Regions from separate parts of the Herbaspirillum sp. 1130 genome, predicted to be linked through region 2. Evidence: predicted binding sites of a transcription regulator. Region 2 holds the regulator's gene; each other region holds the start of a gene.
What was found. Region 2 encodes sigma-54, which starts transcription at its own class of promoters, with help from an activator protein. Its sites were predicted from a motif close to TGGCANGNAANCTGCTTT; they were not measured.
Positions count from the first base shown of each region.

Region 1 (6,411 bases), on a different contig from region 2:
CCGTACAGGGGTCGAAGTTCTTCAGGCCCAGGCGGCGGCCGTTGGCCGAGCGCTCCAGCGGTTCCAGCGTAATGTGGGTGCCGTCGGGCAGTTCGATCTGCTGCGGCTTCGTTGCGCCTTGGGCCAGCGTACCCAGGCGCACGTTCAGCCCGGTCTGGCGGAAGATCTGCATCAGGCGGCCGATGTTCTGCAGGTAGAAGGTATTGCCGGGCTGGGTTTCGGGGATCAGCAGCAGGTTGCGTGCATCCGGGCAGTATTTCTCGATGGCCGCCATGGCCGCTTGCACCGCCAGCGGCAGCATTTCCGGCGAGAGGTTGTTGAAGCCGCCCGGGAACAGGTTGGTATCGACCGGTGCCAGCTTGAAACCGGCATTGCGCAGGTCCACCGAGCAATAGAAGGGCGGCGTGTGCTCCTGCCACTCCATGCGGAACCAGCGTTCGATGGCCGGCGTGGCACCCAGGATTTTCTTCTCCAGCTCCAGCAGGGGACCATTCAGAGCGGTGACGAGATGCGGGACCATAAAAGACCTTAACAATATGTAAATGCCGGCAGCGAGCTTCGATTTTAGCGGATTCCTGAAACCGTGTTGCGACGCAGTAGACGCCGCTGTTGCCATTTCAGCAAAGCCGGGATCCGGCCACGATCGCTGCAAAGGCGTGGCCGGGAGTGTTCACATGGCGATGATGGCGGCATTTTAAAGAGTCCGACTCAAATACTCGGGAATTATCCCCCTGCGACGCGGCAATGCATCAGGAAACCGCTTTACCTGAAGGAAATGGCAAAAAAACGACAGCTTGACTCCCTGGCAAGCTTGCATCCTCTTCATGTCGTGAAGCCTGCAAATGAAAAAAGGCACCCGAAGGTGCCTTGTAAAGAGGCCGTTTCCAGCCCCGAAGGAATACTGCAGACTCAGTACGACAGATGCTTAGTGGTAGGCCGATTCGCCGTGGCTGGAGATGTCCAGGCCTTCGCGTTCTTCTTCCTCGGTCACACGCAGGCCGATGACGACGTCGACGATCTTGTAGGCGATGAAGGAAACCACACCCGACAGGATCACGGTGGTCAGCACGCCCTGGAACTGGATCCAGACCTGGCCGCCGATGGAGTAATCCGGAGCAACGGCGTTGGCCACGTAGTCGTAGATGCCGGTGCCGCCCAGGCTGGGCGCTGCGAACACGCCGGTCAGGATGGCACCCAGGATGCCGCCCACGCCGTGCACGCCGAAGACGTCCAGTGCATCGTCCGAACCCAGGATCTTCTTCAGGCCGCTCACGCCCCACAGGCACAGCAGGCCGGCCAGCAGACCCATGACCACGGCACCGATGACGCCCACGAAGCCGGCCGCCGGGGTGATCGCCACCAGACCGGCGACGGCACCCGAAGCAGCACCCAGCATGGAGGGCTTGCCCTTGCCGATCCATTCGCCGAAGCTCCAGGACAGGACCGCGGCAGCAGTGGCCAGGATGGTGTTGACGAAGGCCAGGGCAGCAGTGCCGTTGGCTTCCAGACCGGAGCCGGCGTTGAAGCCGAACCAGCCGAACCACAGCAGCGAGGCACCGACCATGGTCAGGGTCAGGCTATGCGGCTTGAAGGCTTCCTTGCCGAAACCGATACGCTTGCCGATCACGTAGGAACCCACCAGGCCGGCGATGGCGGCATTGATGTGCACCACGGTGCCACCAGCGTAATCCAGCGCGCCCTTCTGGAACAGCCAGCCCGAGATGGCGGTCGCCTTTTCGGCGGCGGCGGTATCGGTGAAGGCGTCCGGACCCGGCCAGAACCAGACCATGTGGGCCATCGGCAGGTAGGAGAAGGTGAACCACAGGATCGAGAACAGGATCACGGCGGAGAACTTCACGCGCTCGGCGAAGGCACCGATGATCAGCGCCACGGTGATGGCGGCAAAGGCACCCTGGAAGGCGACAAAGACCAGTTCCGGAATGACCACGCCCTTGCTGAAGGTAGCGGTGTTGGAGTCACCGGTCAGGCCGTGCAGGAACAGGCGATCAAAGCCGCCGAAGAAGGCGCTGCCCTCGGTGAACGCGATGCTGTAGCCGTAGACGAACCACAGGATGTAGATCAACGAGAAGATCATGAAGCACTGCATCAGCACCGACAGCATGTTCTTGCTGCGCACCAGGCCGCCGTAGAACAGGCCCAGGCCCGGCAGGGTCATCAGGATGACGAAAGCGGTACACACCAGCATCCAGGCAGTGTCGCCCTTGTTGGGGACCGGAGCCGGAGCAGCAGCGGCCGCGGCCGGCGCTGCAGGGGCAGCGGCAGCCGGGGCAGCTGCTTCAGCCTTGGGCGCAGCCGGAGCGGCAGCGGCCGGGGCAGCGGCGGTGGCCGCTGCAGCTTCAGGCTTGGGCGCGTCCTGCGCCTGGGCCGGAGCGGTAAAACCTACCGCCAACAACAGCGCGCCAATGGCGAGCGCGCCGGAAAACATTTTCTTCATGCTCATTAGAATTCCCCTTTTTTACAGAGCGTCTTTACCGGTCTCGCCGGTACGGATACGGATCACGTCCAGCAAGTCCTGGACGAAGATCTTGCCGTCGCCGATCTTGCCGGTGCGGGCGGCGGTCTCGATGGCTTCCAGGGCGCGTTCGACGATGGCGTCGTCCACGGCGGCCTCGATCTTGGTCTTGGGCAGGAAATCCACCACATACTCGGCACCGCGATACAGCTCGGTATGGCCTTTCTGACGACCGAAGCCCTTGACTTCAGTCACGGTGATGCCTTGCACACCGATGGCCGAGAGGGCTTCACGCACCTCATCCAGCTTGAACGGTTTGATGATCGCAGTGATCAGTTTCATACGAACCTCTTGTTAGAAAGTTTTGCTGATGGAGAAGACGAAGCCGTTCTTGCCGACGTTCTTGGCGCCATCCGATGCCGGGGTGGTGGTCACGCCGTCCTTCAGGTCGGTACCGACGTAGGCCAGGCCCAGGGTGATGCCGGCTGCCTCGTCGAAGGTCTTGGACAGGCCGATCTTCCAGTCGGTGTAGCTGAAGTCGTTGGGGTTGCCGCGCACGCTCTGGTGACCGACGTGCAGACCCAGCATCACGCCGTAGTAGGTCTCGATGTTGGCACCCAGGTCGAAGTACTGGCTGTACTTGCTGTTGACGGCGCCGAACAGGTTGGTCAGCGATTGCGAATACTTGAAGTAAGCCGGACCGTAGCCGACCTGGCCATACAGTTCGAAGGTGTTGGCGTTCTTGGCACCGCTGTTGGCCAGGGTGTTGCCCGGGTAGTAGTAGTACAGGCCGCCGACGTCATAGGTGAAGCCGCCGCCGATGTCGCCGCGCTTGCCGCCGTAGATGTCCCACTCGACGTCACCCTTGGTGTCGGTACCGGTCAGGGTGCCCGCGTCCTTGATCCACTTGATGTTGGTCAGCCAGGTCCCGGCGTAGAGGCCGGTCGGGTTGTGCGTGTAGTCAGCGCCAACCTGCAGGGCCGGATCAAAGCGGGTCTGGGTCAGGCCACGATAGCGGTAGTCGCTCACCACGGCAGCGTTGAAGCTCAGTTCATTGTCCGGCTTGGCGTCTTCTGCGCGGGCCACGGTAGAAACGAAGGATGCGGCGATGGCTGTTGCAAGAATCAGTTTCTTCATGACTTTCCCTCTGGTTTATGTTTTAACAATAAAGTCGGTTTTTTTGTCTTTGCCCAGACTCATTAGCAGGAGCCGTGCCATGTCCGTTCGGCAAGGCAGACTTGTCTTTTTGCGTGAAACCAGAGATTTGCAACGATTTTTTTCGAGATCAGCTTCAAAATAGTGCATGCGCCACCCAAATGCACGCTGCTGGTGCGATATTGATGGTTTTTTATTAATCCTGCATCAAACGCGGCGAACACATTTTGGTGCGCGGGTGGCGGGCGAAGCAAAGATCACCAAGTCGGAGCATTTCCTGCAGGAAAATTCACTGCATTTCAGCGCGTTTTCTGCCCGTTTTGAAGCGCTAGCCGGCACCTGTTGGCAAAAATGCGGTCTCAGCGGGACATCCCGGTAGGAGGATGGGCGGGAAACCGCTAAACTTGCAGTACAGCTATCTGCCAAGGAGATCCGACATGGACAAGCCCCCATTTTTTGAAGACCTGCAATCCAAGATCAACAAGGCGATCGAGAACTCTCCGGCCAAGGACATCGAGAAGAACGTCAAGGCCATGCTGAGTCAGGGTTTTGCCAAACTGGACCTGGTCACGCGCGAGGAATTCGACGTCCAGGCCCAGGTACTGGCCAAGACCCGTGCCCGCCTGGAGGCGCTGGAAGCGCGTGTTGCCGAGCTTGAGGCTCAGCAAAAACAGAATCCATGACCCTGGCCCGGACACTTTTCTCTTTCCCTCCCCCTTCCCTTCTTTCTGCTGACCAGCTGCCGGGTTCATCGCGATGAGCCTGGCAGTCTTGCGCAGCCGCGCCCTGGCCGGCATGAGCGCCCCGCCAGTGACGGTCGAGGTGCATCTGGCCAATGGCTTGCCGGCCTTCACCATCGTCGGACTCCCCGAGGCCGAGGTGAAGGAAGCCAAGGACCGCGTCCGGGCGGCGCTGCAAAACGCCCGGTTTGAATTCCCCGCCCGCCGCATTACCGTCAACCTGGCCCCCGCCGACCTGCCCAAGGACTCCGGTCGCTTCGACCTGCCCATCGCCCTGGGCATCCTCGCCGCCTCCGAACAGATGCCTGCGGATCGTCTGGACGACCACGAATATGCCGGCGAACTGTCGCTGTCGGGCCAGCTGCTGCCCATTCGCGGCGCGCTGGCCATGACCTGCGCCATGCAGCGCGAGCAGCAGCAGGATGGCCACCGGCGCAGCTTCATCCTGCCGGCCGCCAATGCCGACGAAGCCGCACTGCTGCCCGAGGCGCAAATCCTCCCGGCGACCTCCTTGCTAGAGGTCTGCACCCACTTCAGCACGCGCGATCCCGCCGCCCGGCTGCAGCGGCACCATCCGCAGCCGGTCGGCAAGCGGGCGGCCTATCCGGATTTCAGCGATATCAAGGGGCAATTGCAGGCGCGGCGCGCCATGGAAGTGGCCGCGGCGGGCCAGCACAGCCTGCTGCTGGTCGGCCCGCCCGGTGCCGGCAAGTCGATGCTGGCGACCCGCTTTCCCGGGATCCTGCCGCCGATGACGCAGGACGAAGCGCTGGAATCCGCCGCAGTGCAATCCTTGAGCGGCAGTTTCGACATCGCGCGCTGGCGGCAGCGGCCTTATCGGGCGCCGCACCACACCGCCTCCGCCGTGGCACTGGTCGGCGGCGGCAGTTCGCCCAGGCCGGGTGAAATCTCGCTGGCACATCATGGGGTCCTGTTCCTGGACGAGATCGCCGAATATCCCCGCAGCGTGCTGGATGTGCTGCGCCAGCCGATGGAGTCCGGCCACATCGTGATCTCGCGGGCGGCGCGGCAGGCGCAATTCCCGGCACGATTCCAGTTGATCGCGGCCATGAATCCCTGTCCGTGCGGACAGTATGGCGACAGCCAAGGCCGCTGCCGCTGCACGCCGGAACTGGTCAAGCGCTACCAGGCGCGCTTGTCCGGCCCGCTGCTGGACCGCATCGACATGCAACTGCACGTCAACGCCCTGAGCCCCGCCGAACTGGCCGTCCAGCAGCCGGGTGAAACCAGCGCCGCCATCGCGGAACGGGTCGCGCGCGCGTTTGAACGACAGCGCCAGCGCCAGGGCAAACCCAACAGCCAGCTGGGGGGTAGCGAAATCGACCGGCACTGCCAGCACGATGTGGCGGCGGCCCAACTGCTGCAAGCCGCCATGCTGCGGCTGAACTGGTCGGCGCGGGCCTATCACCGGGTGCTGAAACTGGCGCGCACCATCGCCGATCTGGCGGAGTCCGATGTAATCACACAGGCGCATGTGGCCGAGGCAGTGCAATACCGGCGGATGCTGGCCGGTAATTGAGCGGCAACGGATCTGTCCCGGCAGACAAGAGCGTTCCCCTGTTGCGCCATGCAAGAGGACCGTCTGTATCTTCTCCCTCGGCCGGCCGGGCTTTAGCCTTGCAATTCACACGGCATCGACTGCCGCCCCCACCTGCCGACCGAAAGAGGATCATCGCCATGCCCACTGTCTCCACCCTGCTGGCCTTCGCCGCCCTCTGCCTGGGCATGGTGCTCACCCCCGGCCCCAACATGCTTTATCTGGTCTCGCGTTCGGTCTGCCAGGGCCGCAAGGCCGGGTTGATCTCGCTGGCCGGAATCGCGCTGGGGCTGGTGTTCTACATGCTCTGTACCGCGCTGGGCATCAGCGCCCTGCTGATGACCCTGCCGCTGGCCTACGACGCGCTGCGCCTGGCGGGAGCGCTCTACCTGCTCTACCTGGCCTGGCAAGCCCTCAAGCCAGGCGGCCGATCGCCGTTTGCCCTGCGCACCCCGCCCCCGGACAGCCCCCGCAAACTCTTCAGC
Region 1 covers NZ_JAFICQ010000007.1:185,369-191,779, reverse strand. Annotated here, with positions in the region: gene gshA (glutamate--cysteine ligase) at 1-520, opposite strand, end outside; gene amt (ammonium transporter) at 926-2,461, opposite strand; gene JOD78_RS26395 (P-II family nitrogen regulator) at 2,477-2,815, opposite strand; gene JOD78_RS26390 (TorF family putative porin) at 2,828-3,610, opposite strand; gene JOD78_RS26385 (hypothetical protein) at 3,777-4,007, shown strand; gene JOD78_RS26380 (accessory factor UbiK family protein) at 4,066-4,311, shown strand; gene JOD78_RS26375 (YifB family Mg chelatase-like AAA ATPase) at 4,385-5,908, shown strand; gene JOD78_RS26370 (LysE family translocator) at 6,067-6,411, shown strand, end outside.
Region 1: a site for sigma-54 is predicted at 3,673-3,690, ahead of JOD78_RS26390 (TorF family putative porin). Genes of this name have one in related genera too.

Region 2 (6,411 bases):
GATGGGCCAGATTGAACGGGGTCTCGCGCACCATCAGCACCAGCCGGCGGCGTTCTTTCAGGACCACATCCGCAGCGCGGGTGATGAGGTTGTCGGACAGTCCATGCGCTACGGCGGCCAGGGTCTTCATCGAACAGGGCGCCACCACCATGCCGGTGGAGGCGAACGAGCCGCTGGCGATGCAGGCGCCGACATCGCGCACGTTGTGCACCACATCGGCCAGCGCTTCCACATCCTTGCGCCGCATGTCCAGTTCCTGGTGCAGATTGAGCACGCCAGCTTCGGACACCATCAGGTGCGTTTCCACCTGGCCATGCTTGCGCAGATGCTCCAGCAGCCGCACGCCATAGATGGCACCGGTGGCACCGGTGATCGCAACGATCAGGCGCTGGCGCGGCTGGCTGGAAGAACTGCTCATGAGTCAGTCAGGCAAGTAAAACTCAGCCCTTGATCAGGGTCTGCAGTTCGCCGGACTCGTACATCTCGGTCATGATGTCGGAGCCGCCGACGAATTCGCCCTTCACGTACAGCTGGGGAATGGTCGGCCAGTTCGAGTATTCCTTGATGCCCTGGCGCACGTCCGGGCTTTCCAGCACGTTGACGGTGACGATGTTCTCGGCACCGCTGGCCTTCAGCAGCTGGATGGCCTTGCCGGAAAAGCCGCATTGGGGGAACTGTGCAGTGCCCTTCATGAACAGCACCACGGGGTTTTGGGTCACGGTTTCTTTGATCCAGGATTGGACGTCGCTCATGGCTGTGCCTTTAAAAATGGGATTGCCCGACATTATAGGGAAAAGCCGGCGGGCGCGTTGAAATCGCCTGCATGCGGGTGGCCTGTCTGAACGGGCAAAAAATTGCATCGAGGAAATTATTTATATCGTATGCAAATTCTTGTGTTGAAGATGAGGGTGCCGTGAAGACATTCAAGCCGTCCCTTGCCTCATCGTCAGCAGCGGCGGTGGAAAAGTTGCTTTACGCAATGATTTATATCTTTTCCACAGGCTTGGCCAGTTCGGCGGCCGGAAATGAAAAAGGGCGCTTGCGCGCCCCTTCCTCATGAAATCCGGCTGGCTTTCTCAGCAGCCTTGCGGCTGCGAGGCAGCTTGCCGAGGGTGTCCTGGCTTATGCCGCTCCGGCCACCGCATCCTCCGGCGTTTCGTCCGGCAGGCGCTTGGCCATGGAGTGATGCTCCTGCAACTTGTCCTTGTGCTTGATGACCTGGCGATCGAGCTTGTCGATCAGCGTGTCAATGGCAGCGTAGAGGTCGTGTGCGATGCTTTCCGCATGTAGATCCTTCCCCTTGATGTGGACGTTGATTTCCGCTTTTTGGCGCTTTTCCTTTTCTGTGAGTTTATCTACGCTCAGGATCACGCTGACGTCGATCACGTTGTCGAAATGGCGCTTGATACGCGAGAGCTTGCTTTGCACGTATTCCCGGATGGCGGGGGTCAGTTCGAGGTGGTGTCCACTGATGGTCAGATTCATACAAGACTCCTATCGTGAAGTCACTGGAGGTTCGTGCAATCGATCCTGCTGCAGCTGTACCACGGGCACGGTCTTCGTGTCGGATGGCGCGGGCATCAGTAGGATGCTTGCCTGAACACAGCAACGGTACTGCAGAAAAACTGAGGAAAAACTCAGAGGGACTTGCGGAGATTGACCGGCGGAATCTTCAACACTTCGCGGTATTTGGCGACTGTGCGTCGCGCGACCACCATGCCTTGTTCTGCCAGCATATCCGCAATCTTGCTATCGGATAATGGGGTCTGCGGGTTCTCGGCTCCTATCAACTGTTTGATCAGCGCCCGTATCGCGGTGGAGGAAGCTTCACCTCCGGTTTCAGTCGCGACATGGCTACCGAAGAAGTATTTCAACTCAAACATTCCATGCGGAGTGAGCATGTATTTCTGAGTCGTCACGCGAGAGATGGTGCTCTCGTGTAGACCCAGTGTATCAGCAATTTCACGCAGCACAAGGGGGCGCATGGCCACTGCCCCATGTGAAAAGAAGTTTCTTTGACGTTCCACAATAGCCTGCGCGACGCGCAAAATTGTATCGAAACGTTGCCGCATGTTCTTGATGAGCCACTTGGCTTCCTGCAACTGCGACGACAGCGAACCTTCTCCCTTGGCTTGCTTCAATGCACTGGCATACATCGCATTGACGCGCAGCTTGGGCATGACCTCATGGTTGAGCATGACCTGCCAGCCGTTCTTTGTCTGCTTGACAATCACGTCCGGCACCACATAGTCCGAGGCATCACGCGCGAATTCCGCACCCGGATGCGGACGGCACTGGCGGATCACGGCCTGCGCTTCACGCAGGTCTTCGTCATCGCAATCCAGTGCCTTCTTGATCTTGTTGAAATCGCGCTGGGCAAACAGCGGCAGGTAATCCTCCACGATCCTCAGCGCCAGCTTGCGCGTCACGAAGGGAATCTTGGGCAGGCGGCGGATCTGCAGGGCCAGGCATTCGCCGGCACTGCGCGCACCGACACCCGCCGGGTCCAGGCTCTGCAGCAGCTTGAGCGAAATCGACAGCTCTTCCATGTCGATGCCCAGCTCTTCGGGCAGGCGCGCGTGGATGTCTTCCAGCGGCTCTTCCAGATAGCCGCTCTCGTCCAGCGCATCGGTGAGCAGTTCCAGCAGCGCACGATCACGCAGGGTGCGTGCGGTCACGCGGATCTGTTCCAGCAGGTGTTCGCGCAGGGTCAGTTCGTGCGCTTCGAGTTGCGGGCGGGCATCATCATCGTCTGGCGACTTGCCGCTGCGCGCGACGTCGTCGAAGCTCCAGTCGGCATCCCCCGTGACACCGGCTTCCGGCGCGTTGTCCTGGTAGTCGAAGCTGGAATCGCCATCGCTGGCGGCCGGGGCCGCTTCGCCGCTGCCTTCGTGACTGGTTTCGGCAACGCCGCTGGAGGGCGAACTGGAGACCGCGCCATCGGCCAGCAGACGTACCGAATTGTCGAGCGCGTCGTCGAGGCGTTCCAGCAGGGGATTATCGGAGAGGATCTGTTCCAGTTCCTGGTGCAGTTCCAGCGTCGACAGTTGCAACAGTCTGATCGACTGCTGCAGTTGCGGCGTCAATGCGAGGTGCTGCGAGGTACGTAACTGGAGCGACTGTTTCATCTGTCTTTCTGAAAGCGGCGTGGCCCGCTGGTTGCTCTGCCGGTCGTTGCGTATTGCGTATTGCGTATTGCTTGTTGCGTATTACGTGATGTGCACTCTGTATTTCTTCAAGCGTATCGGGCAAGCCGACTGCACCGCTTACATGCGGAAATGCTCGCCCAGATACACGCGGCGCACCGACTCGTTGGCGATGATCTCTTCCGGATTGCCGCTGGCCAGCACCGTGCCCTGGTTGATGATGTAGGCGCGATCACAGATGCCCAGCGTTTCGCGCACGTTGTGGTCGGTGATCAGCACGCCGATGCCGCGTTCCTTCAGGAAGCGCACGATGCGCTGGATCTCGATCACGGCAATCGGGTCGATACCGGCGAACGGTTCATCCAGCAGCACGAAGCGCGGATCGGTGGCCAGTGCGCGGGCGATCTCGACGCGCCGGCGTTCACCGCCCGAGAGCGACAGCGCCTGGCTTTCGCGCAGCTTCTCGATCTGCAGTTCGTGCAGCAGGTTGTTGAGGCGGCCTTCGATTTCATCGCGCGAGAGCGGCTTGCCCTCTTCCTGGCGCAGTTCCAGCACGGCGCGGATATTGTCTTCCACCGTCAGCTTGCGGAATACCGACGCTTCCTGCGGCAGGTAGGACAAGCCCATGGTGGCACGCTTGTGGATCGGCATGCGCGAAATGGACGCGCCATCGAGGTCGATCTCGCCACCATCGGAGGGCACCAGCCCCACGATCATGTAGAACGAAGTGGTCTTGCCGGCACCATTCGGGCCGAGCAGGCCGACCACCTCGCCGCTGCGCAATTCCATCGAGACATCGCGCACCACCTGGCGCGCGCCATAACTTTTCTTCAGGCCGCGAACGACCAGCGAGCTGGCTATCATTGTCACTGGTCCTTTCCGCTGTCGCGACGCGTTGCAGGCTGCGCAGCGTTGTTCTTGCCCGCGGGCTGGGCCGGCGCGGTGCTGCCTGCCGGCGGCGGATTCTTGGGCTGGATCACCGCAGTGATGCGGCCTGCGCCCGGCTTGCTCTCGCCGGTGGCGGTGTTGTTCACGGAATAGAATTCGGCGCGGCTGTCATAGGAGATGAATTCGCCGTTGACTTCATCGGTGATGCGATCGCCGTCCATGCGCTGGATGTGCGCGCGCTGGAACAGCTTGGAGATTTCGGTCTGCTCCGAATACTCGATGCGCTCGGCCTGGCCTTCGATCCACAGGTTGGGACCGCCGTCACGCTTCTGGCGGAAGTTGGCCAGCGCGCCCGGGGCCGCATACAGCACCGCATTTTCATAACCGTACTGGTCGGTCGTCAATACCACGCGGCCGGCCTTGATGATCAGCGTGCCGCGGGTCATGACCACGTTGCCGGTAAAGGTCTTCACCTGGCGCACGTCATCGTAGACCATCTGGTCTGCCTCGATGTTGGTCGGCTTGGTGGAGTCCGCCTTCTCGGCGTTGGCCACGCCGCACACGGCAGCCAGCATCAGCATCGGCAGTAAGAATGAGCGTTTCATTGGGTTCCTGTCTGATCGGTTCTTGGCGTTTTTATCCCGGAGTCATCCGGCTTAGCGTTTCTTCGGAGTGGGCTCGTAATAGCCGCGGACATTGCCGAACAGCTGCACCACCTGGGTCGCATTGTTGGCCACCATGCCCACGCCGTTCAGGCGCGTGGTGCCCATGGTCATGGCCACCGGCTTGTCGGTCTTGACGATTTCATCGTCAGGCAACAGCAGCAGGTATTCCGACACCAGGTGCATCTGCTCGCGGCCCTTGTAGGGCGCGCGGATGGCGTTGGCGTTGCCGTACATGTGGATCTGCGTCTGGTCGTCGGTGACGCGCGCGGTATCCGAGTAAAGCTCCATCGGTGCCTGGTTCTGGTCCAGGTTGTGCACCACCGGCTTGGTGATCTCGAAGGAGTCATCCGTGGGGTAGTGCACCATCTTCGTTCCCGCAACGTCATAGCGCGGCAGACCGGTCGGGCCCATGCGCACGTAGTTGAAGTTTTCCAGGTAGTAGTCGGGTTTGCCACGCGGACGCTGCGCCGGTTGCTGGTCACCCGCGGCCCGCATGGCCTGCATCACCCAGAAGCTGCCCAGGGCACCGGCGATCAGGATCACCAGAATCACCGCCAGGCGGATGCGCTCGGCGTTGCGTTCTCCGCTGCGCCCGCTCATGCCAGGTACGGCGCGAGGGCCGCCTCGTAGTTGCCTTGTGCTGCCAGCACCAGGTCGCAGATCTCGCGCACGGCACCATGGCCGCCGCTGGCCTGGGTCACGTAGTCGCTGCGCGACTTCACCTCGCGATGGCCGTTGGCCACGCAGGCCTTGAATCCGACGCGGGTCAGTACCGGCAGGTCGATGATGTCGTCGCCCAGGTAGCCGCAATCCTGCGGCGTCAACTGCACCTGCTGCAGCAGCTGTTCGAAGGCCTGGCGCTTGTCGTGGATGCCCTGGAATACATGGGCGATGCCGAGATCGCGCGCACGGCGCAGCACATAGGGCGACTGGCGCGCGGTGATGATGGCGGCAGCGGTGCCGTATTGCTGCATCATCTTGATGCCGTGGCCATCGAGCGCGTTGAAGCGCTTGAAGGCCTCGCCGTCCTCGCCGTAGAACAGGCCGCCATCGGTGAGCACGCCATCCACGTCGAAGATCATCAGGCGGATCGTTGCCGCCTTGGCGAGCGCGGCAGCGGGCAGGGTGCTGGCGAAGGCTGGCGCGTTCATCAGATCACCTTGGCGCGAGTGAGATCGTGGATGTGCAGCGCGCCCGTGAGCACGCCGGCCGCATCGGTAACCAGCAGCTGGTTGATGCGGAATTGTTCCATCAATTGCACGGCATCCACGGCCAGCTGGTCCTGGTTGACGGTCTGCGGATTGGCATGCATGACGTCGGCGATGTAAAACTTGGAAAAGTCCTGGCCACGCTCCAGCAAGCGGCGCAGGTCGCCGTCGGTGAAGACGCCGACCGGGCGGAACTGCTCATCCACCACGGCGGTCATGGCCATGCCCTTGCGGGTGATTTCCATCAGCGCTGCCGACAGCGACACGTCCGGGCGCACGGCGGGAATCGCCTCGCCGCTGCGCATCACGTCGCGCACGTGGGTCAGCAGGCGGCGGCCCAGTGCACCACCGGGATGGGAGCGCGCAAAATCTTCCTCGACGAAGCCGCGCGCATCCAGCAGCGACACCGCCAGCGCGTCGCCCATGGCCAGCGTGGCCGTGGTGCTGGCGGTCGGGGCCAGGTTGAGGGTACAGGCTTCCTGCGCCACGCCCACGTTGAGGTGG
Region 2 covers NZ_JAFICQ010000008.1:106,495-112,905, reverse strand. Annotated here, with positions in the region: gene JOD78_RS27340 (UbiX family flavin prenyltransferase) at 1-418, opposite strand, end outside; gene grxD (Grx4 family monothiol glutaredoxin) at 441-752, opposite strand; gene JOD78_RS27330 (hypothetical protein) at 914-1,060, shown strand; gene raiA (ribosome-associated translation inhibitor RaiA) at 1,123-1,485, opposite strand; gene JOD78_RS27320 (RNA polymerase factor sigma-54) at 1,638-3,128, opposite strand; gene lptB (LPS export ABC transporter ATP-binding protein) at 3,267-4,010, opposite strand; gene lptA (lipopolysaccharide transport periplasmic protein LptA) at 4,013-4,639, opposite strand; gene lptC (LPS export ABC transporter periplasmic protein LptC) at 4,691-5,299, opposite strand; gene JOD78_RS27300 (HAD family hydrolase) at 5,296-5,850, opposite strand; gene JOD78_RS27295 (KpsF/GutQ family sugar-phosphate isomerase) at 5,850-6,411, opposite strand, start outside.

Region 3 (6,411 bases), on a different contig from region 2:
ACGGCCGCCTGTCCGGCCTTCAGCTACGTGCCGCGCGAGAGCGCCACGCTGGTGGCGCAGCTCATCGCACTGGGCGCGATCCCCGTGGGCAAATGCAATCTGGATCAGTTCGCCACCGGCCTCAACGGCACGCGTTCGCCCTATGGCGCTTGCCGCAACAGCGTGCATCCGGATTATCCTTCCGGCGGTTCATCCTCCGGCTCGTCGCTGGCGGTGGCATTGGGCTTGAGCAGTTTTGCACTGGGCACCGATACCGCCGGCAGTGGCCGCGTTCCCGCCGCCCTGAACAATCTGGTCGGGTTGAAGGCGACCAAGGGTTTGCTCTCCACCGCCGGCGTGGTCCCCGCCTGCCGCACGCTGGATTGCGTGACCTTCTTCACTGCCACGGCGGCCGAGGCCAGCCACCTGCTGGCGCTTTGCACGCAGGCCATGCAGCCCGATGAGCGCGATGAATACAGCCGCGCCAACCTGCCGCAGAACGATGCAGCGGCCTTCCAGCCACCGCGCAAAGGCTTGCGCGTGGGGGTGCCGCGCCAGCTGGAATTCCTCGGCTGCAGCGAGAGTCCGGTCCTGTTCGTGGAGGCGCTGGAGCAGATGGAGGCCATCGGCGGCGTGCCCGTGACCATCGATTTCACTCCCTTCCTGGAGGCAGCGCGTCTGCTCTACGAAGGGCCGTGGGTAGCAGAACGCTACAGCACCATCGAGGCACTGCTGCAGGAACAGCCTCAGGAAATCCTGCCGGTGATTCGCGACGTGCTGCGCAAGGCGCCGCAGTTCAGTGCCGTCGATACCTTCCGCGCGCAATATCGCCTGCAGCAACTGAAGGCCGAATGCGACCGCATCCTGGCCACCGTCGATTGCGTGGTGACGCCGGCCTATCCGCGCCCGGTGACGCTGGAAGAATTGCGCGAGCAGCCGGTGCAGCGCAATTCGGACCTGGGCTGGTACACCAACTTCATGAACATGCTGGATTACGCCGCAGTGGCCACGCCCATGAATTTCATGAAGAACGGCCTGCCCTGGGGCATCACGGTATTCGGTCCGGCCTTCAGCGACCAGAGGCTGCTGGGTGTGGCCGATGCCCTGCAGCGCGCCCATGGGAGGCCGCTGGCCGGGCAGCGTCACATCGAAAGCCGGCTGCTGGCTGCTTGAAAGAGCGAGGGCAGGGACGCCGGATCAGGCGTCCGGCAGGATCTCGGTCAGCGACAGGATCGCCTGCGCCACTTCGGCAATGCGCCGGTTCTGGTTCATCGCATGCTTGCGCAGCAGGCGATAGGCGGCCTCTTCGTTGAGACCCTGCTTCATCATCAGCACGCCCTTGGCGCGTTCGATGAGCTTGCGTTCTTCCAGGCTCTCGCGCACGGTGGCCAGTTCCTGGGTCAGGTTCTGCAGGCGTTCGGACTGGGTGCGCAGGATGTCGACGATGGATTGGGTCAGGTGCGGGCCCACGCCCGCGCTCAGCGAGCCGTCCGGCAACGGCTGGCCATCCAGGCCGGAGGCGAAGGCCGTCAGCGAGGCCAGCGGATCACGGTCATCGGCCTGCGTGAAGAACTGGCCCTGATGGTCCAGGTCCTTCTGCAATTCGCGGATCTTGTCCTGGCATTGCGACTGCACGTATTGCGCGAGATGGATCTCGACCCGATGCAGGCCATCCATGCGGGTGGAGCAGCACTGATACCAGGCATCGGCCAGCTCGGGATCCAGCGGCCGGCCGTGGGCGGTGAGCAGCTTGCGGCGCAGGCGTTCCAGATCGGCCAGTGGCAGCGTGGCCTGCATGGCGCTCCATTCATTGCGGAAGCCTTCGGCGAAGGATTCGAAACGGCGCAGGGCCTGTTCCTGCATCTCGATCTGGGTCTCGATGGTCTGTTCCTGTTCGCGCGTGATCTTGCCCGTGACGAAGGCGGCAGCTCCGGCGGCCCGTTCGCGGCCGGCAAATTCCTTGCCTTGCATCAGGTTGAACAGCGCCACCAGCAACCGCGAAATCTGCGGATCCACCGCCACGTCAGCGGCTTCGAATACCAGCGCCAGCAAGGCACCCACTACGGTCTTGAAACGCTCGTAGCTGGCCGCCGGGGTGCAGGCCAGTGCGGCCACATCGGCGCGCAGCTTGGGCAGCCCGTCCAGCGCATGCAGGGCGAAGGCGATGCGGGTGTAGAGGCGAGCGCCGTTGGAGAGGGCGTTGTCGGGGACGGTGGAGCCGAGCCAGGTGTCGAACTCGCACTGGGCCGCCTGGCTGGCGGCCACGCGCTCCCGCCAGGCCTGCGCATCCCGCTCGCCGCGCGAACCGAGATAGATGTTGGAGAGGCCGCGTTCCTGCTGCAGGCAATGGATGAGCTTGCCCACGGTCAGTACCAGCTGGCAGGTGTGTGCCAGGCGTTGCAGTTCTTCCGCTTCGCAGCGGCGGGCGGTGATCAGGTAGTTCAGGACTTGGCTCATGGCGGGCAGGGCTAAGAATCACAATGGCTGGCCGCATCGCGAGCAAGATTCGTGCGATGCATGGATGTCCCGGATTGTAATGGAATCGCCCCGCCCGGCGCTTCCCCTGCCAGCGCTAGCGGGCGATATACCACTCGTAGCGATGATTCCACGCCACGAACAGGTTCATCGTGATGGCGCCGACCAGCGAATAGCACACGCGATCCATCGGCAGGAACAGCGCCGCCGTCGCAAACAGCGCCAGGTCGAAACCCATGAGCAGCCAGCCGGCCTTGAAGCCGGTGCGCTCTTGCACATAGGTAGCCAGGATGCTCATGCCGCCGCAGCTGGCCTGGTGGCGGAACAGGCCGATCAGGCCAATGCCCACGCACAGGCCGGCCAGCACGGCACCTACGGCGGGATCGAGGTGGCTGTAGCTGATGTAGTTGCCAGCCACGTTGGTCAGGACCGACACGGCGGTGACGGCCGCCAGCGTGCGCCAGGTGAAGGCCGCCCCATGCGCAGGGCGGCCAGCAGGTAGAAGGGCAGGTTGATGAGGGTAAAGGCCATGCCGAAGCTGATCCCGGTGGCATAGGTCACCAGGAAGGCCACGCCGGCGATCTGGCCGATGATCAGGCCCAGGCTGTGCAGCATGGACATGCCGAAGGCGATCATCACCACCCCGAAGAGCTGGCCCTGCAGGTTGTCGATCCAGCTGTGGCGCACGGCCGGGGTGGCAGGAGGCGTTGCGCGCGCAGCAGGCGCGGAGGCAATCGGCGAGGAGGGCGAGGAATCCGCAGTGGAAGTCGTCATGGCAATACCAATCATCAATCGTGGATAACGAACGCGTCACGTCAATGGCCAGGCCGGCGGGTAAGCTGACCCAGTCATCAGTGTGCAGCTGCCTTCAATCGCCGACAGCCGCCGCAGGTGCGCATGGTAAAGGATTTGTTGCAGTGCGGCGACCGCCGGATGAGGCGGCGCGGCGCTGCTGCAACACTTCTCGGCTAGCAGGAAATGTGCCAATGCAAAAAAGAACAGCAAGGCAGCAGGATTCACCTTGCTGGTGCAAGGAATTGGCCGCAGGAGGGAAGGTGACGGGTCTTTGGCGCGTTGGCATTCATCTGCGCTACAGATCAATCCACTTGCGTTCATCGATCGGGCGCATGAGTCTCACCGCACAGGCAACGTGGATCGGGCCAGCGCACTCTGCGTGGCCCGAAGAAGGAGGGAGAAAGCGATCAGGGCACTGATGTGGCACCCCTGATCGCCTGCAGCGGCTAGGCCAGGTGCGTGCGGAAGAAGCTGGTCAGCTTGTCGAAGGGAATCAGGTCGACACGGTCGTACAGGTCCACATGCACGGCCCCCGGGATGATCACCAGTTCCTTGGGCTCGGCGGCGGCGGCGAAGGCGGTTTCGCTGAAGTAGCGCGAGTGTGCCTTCTCGCCATGGATCAGCAACAGCGGGCGCGGAGAGATTTCCTTGATGTAGCTGAGGATGGGCATGTTCATGAAGGACAGCGGCATGGTCCTGGTCCACGAGGCATTCGAATTCACCGAGCGCGGATGGAAGCCGCGCGGGGTGCGGTAGTAGTCGTGATACTGCACCAGGAATGGCGGCTCGCCGCCCTTGAGCTGGTTCATGACCGGACCATGTTCCGGCGTGCCGCGCTCGGCATCCTTCCAGCGTTGCTGGCCGAGCTGCTCCAGCAGCTCCGTGCGCTGGGCCAGCGTGACGCTGTCGTTGTAGCCGCGCGAGAGCACGCGTGTCATGTCGTACATGGTGCTGGCAACCACCGCCTTGACGCGCTTGTCTACAGCGGCCGCATTGAGGGCCATGCCACCCCAGCCGCAGACGCCGATCATGCCGATACGCTGGCGATCGACATGGGGCAGCAGGCCGATGAAGTCGACGGCGGCGCTGAAGTCTTCGGTATTGATGTCGGGCGAGGCGACATTGCGCGGCTCGCCGCCGCTCTCGCCGGTGAAAGAGGGATCGAAGGCCAGCGTGACGAAGCCGCGTTCGGCCATGGTCTGGGCGTACAGTCCGGAGGATTGCTCCTTGACGGCGCCGAATGGCCCGCTCACCACGATGGCGGCGATGCGCCCGCTGATGTTTTTCGGTTCATAGAGATCGCCTGCGAGCACGATCCCGTAGCGGTTGCGGAAGCTGACCTTGCGGTGCTCGACCTTGTCGCTGCGCGCGAAGGTTTTGTCCCACAGGGTGCCGTCAGCGCTGAACGGCAGCGCAGTAGTTTGCCTGGATTGGGCGTTGGCAGTGGTCATGAAGGTGGTTCCCAGGGCGGCAAGGCCGGCGCCAGCTGCCTTGAGCATGCCGCGGCGGCTCACGGTGGACGGCTCCGGACGGAGCGGGTTTTCTGCGGATTGGGTCGGTTCGTTCATTGCATTTCCGGTCAATGGCCCCCCGGGACGCCAAGGGGGAAAGGAAGTTCATATCGGCGCGCAACCCACCAGCCGCCGGGCAGAGGCTCGGCGGCTGTCGTCCTGGTGGATACGGACCATGCGCCGTGATGTGCCCCGGGCGGTCAGGGGGGAACCTCTCCGGGACAGAACAAAGTCTGTCAGGGGACCGCAGGACTGACTAGCTAATCAATGCTTAATTACCTTATTAGCCTGGCTAATGGATAGAGGTGTGTGTTCGCCTGCAGCTGTGACGACCACCCCATCGGAGTGGCCATGCGTGCGCTGTTCAGAGCGCCATGCTCCACACCTTGGCATGCCGGCCTGCGCCGTAGTAATCCATCATCATTCCGTGGCTGGCATCGAAGAGATGGTCGTAAAAACCCCAGCTGGCGCGATAGCGCGGCCCGCTGTTGACCACCAATGTGGTGGCCCCGGCCGCACGGGCCTCATCGCAGGCGGCTTGCAAAAGCGCACGGCCGATTCCCCGTCCGCGCATGGCGTCGCGATGCACGAAGACATTGAGCAATTCGAGCGCGCTCCCTTGCCCAGGCGTATCCAGTGCGAGATGGCTGCTGATGCGCGCATCCGGACCCGACAGCGCCATGCAGCCCAGCGCGACGCCCTGCGCATCACGCGCCACCAAGTAGCTGCGGTAGCGTCCATCAGCATCCCGCTCGCCGTTCATGCTTTGCCGGATGGCGGCGATCTCGGCCTCGACCACGCTGCCATCGTGCAGATCGCGGACATGCTGGCGCAGGATCGTATCGAGTGCGGGAAGGTCGGCGTGCTCCAGCCAGCGTATGACGCCAGCTTCAGGTGCATGCGCTGCGGTGGCGTCTGCAGGCCGGGGATGCTCGTAAAGGATGTCCCATTCTCCCTCGCCGGCCTGCACGAAGCCGTGGCGCTGATAGAAGGCATTGGCAGGGCTGTCGCGCAGTGCGGCCAGTTGCACGCTGCAGCCATGGCGGCGGGCATCGGCCAGGATGCGCCTGAGGACTTGCGCACCGAGGCCGCCATGCTGGAAGTCCGGATGCAGATACAGATGACGCAGCCGCAGCCTGTCGGTCTGTCGCTCCAGCACAAAGAAGCCTGCGGCCTGGCCCGCCTGCATGATGTGGAAGGTCACTTCCGGCACGAAGCCGCTGGTGAAGCGTTCGCGCGCCCGTTGCGGATCGAAGCGCCCGATCTGCTCCAGGCTGGGACGCATGGCGGTGATGCGCAGGGCGACCAGGTGGTCGAGATCCGAGGGGAGGGTTTGCCGGAACAGCGCCAGCGGGGCCAGGCGGAGCAGGGGAGAGCGGGTCATCTTGCGGGACCGGGGGGCGCGGGCATCGGTCAGGTGGTAGCGGGGCTATCAGCATACCCGTGTCGGGGCTGGCGTGCCGGCTGCGGGCAGCCTTGATCTTGCGGTGATCTGTTCCGTGTACACTCCACGTTCCCTGCCCCTCCTCGTGCATCGCTCATGTTTCGTCTCAGGCTTTCTCTCGCCTTTGGTTTGCTGGTCGTGCTGGTCTGCGTGCAGGCCGGTTTCGTCTATTGGGGTGCCAACCGCGTCAATGACTATGCGCAGCAC
Region 3 covers NZ_JAFICQ010000005.1:377,076-383,486, forward strand. Annotated here, with positions in the region: gene atzF (allophanate hydrolase) at 1-1,152, shown strand, start outside; gene JOD78_RS23185 (nitrate regulatory protein) at 1,177-2,436, opposite strand; gene JOD78_RS28090 (YitT family protein) at 2,552-2,890, opposite strand; gene JOD78_RS28095 (YitT family protein) at 2,878-3,228, opposite strand; gene JOD78_RS23195 (alpha/beta hydrolase) at 3,696-4,817, opposite strand; gene JOD78_RS23200 (GNAT family N-acetyltransferase) at 5,125-6,144, opposite strand; gene JOD78_RS23205 (HAMP domain-containing sensor histidine kinase) at 6,301-6,411, shown strand, end outside.
Region 3: a site for sigma-54 is predicted at 2,476-2,493, ahead of JOD78_RS23185 (nitrate regulatory protein). Genes of this name have one in related genera too.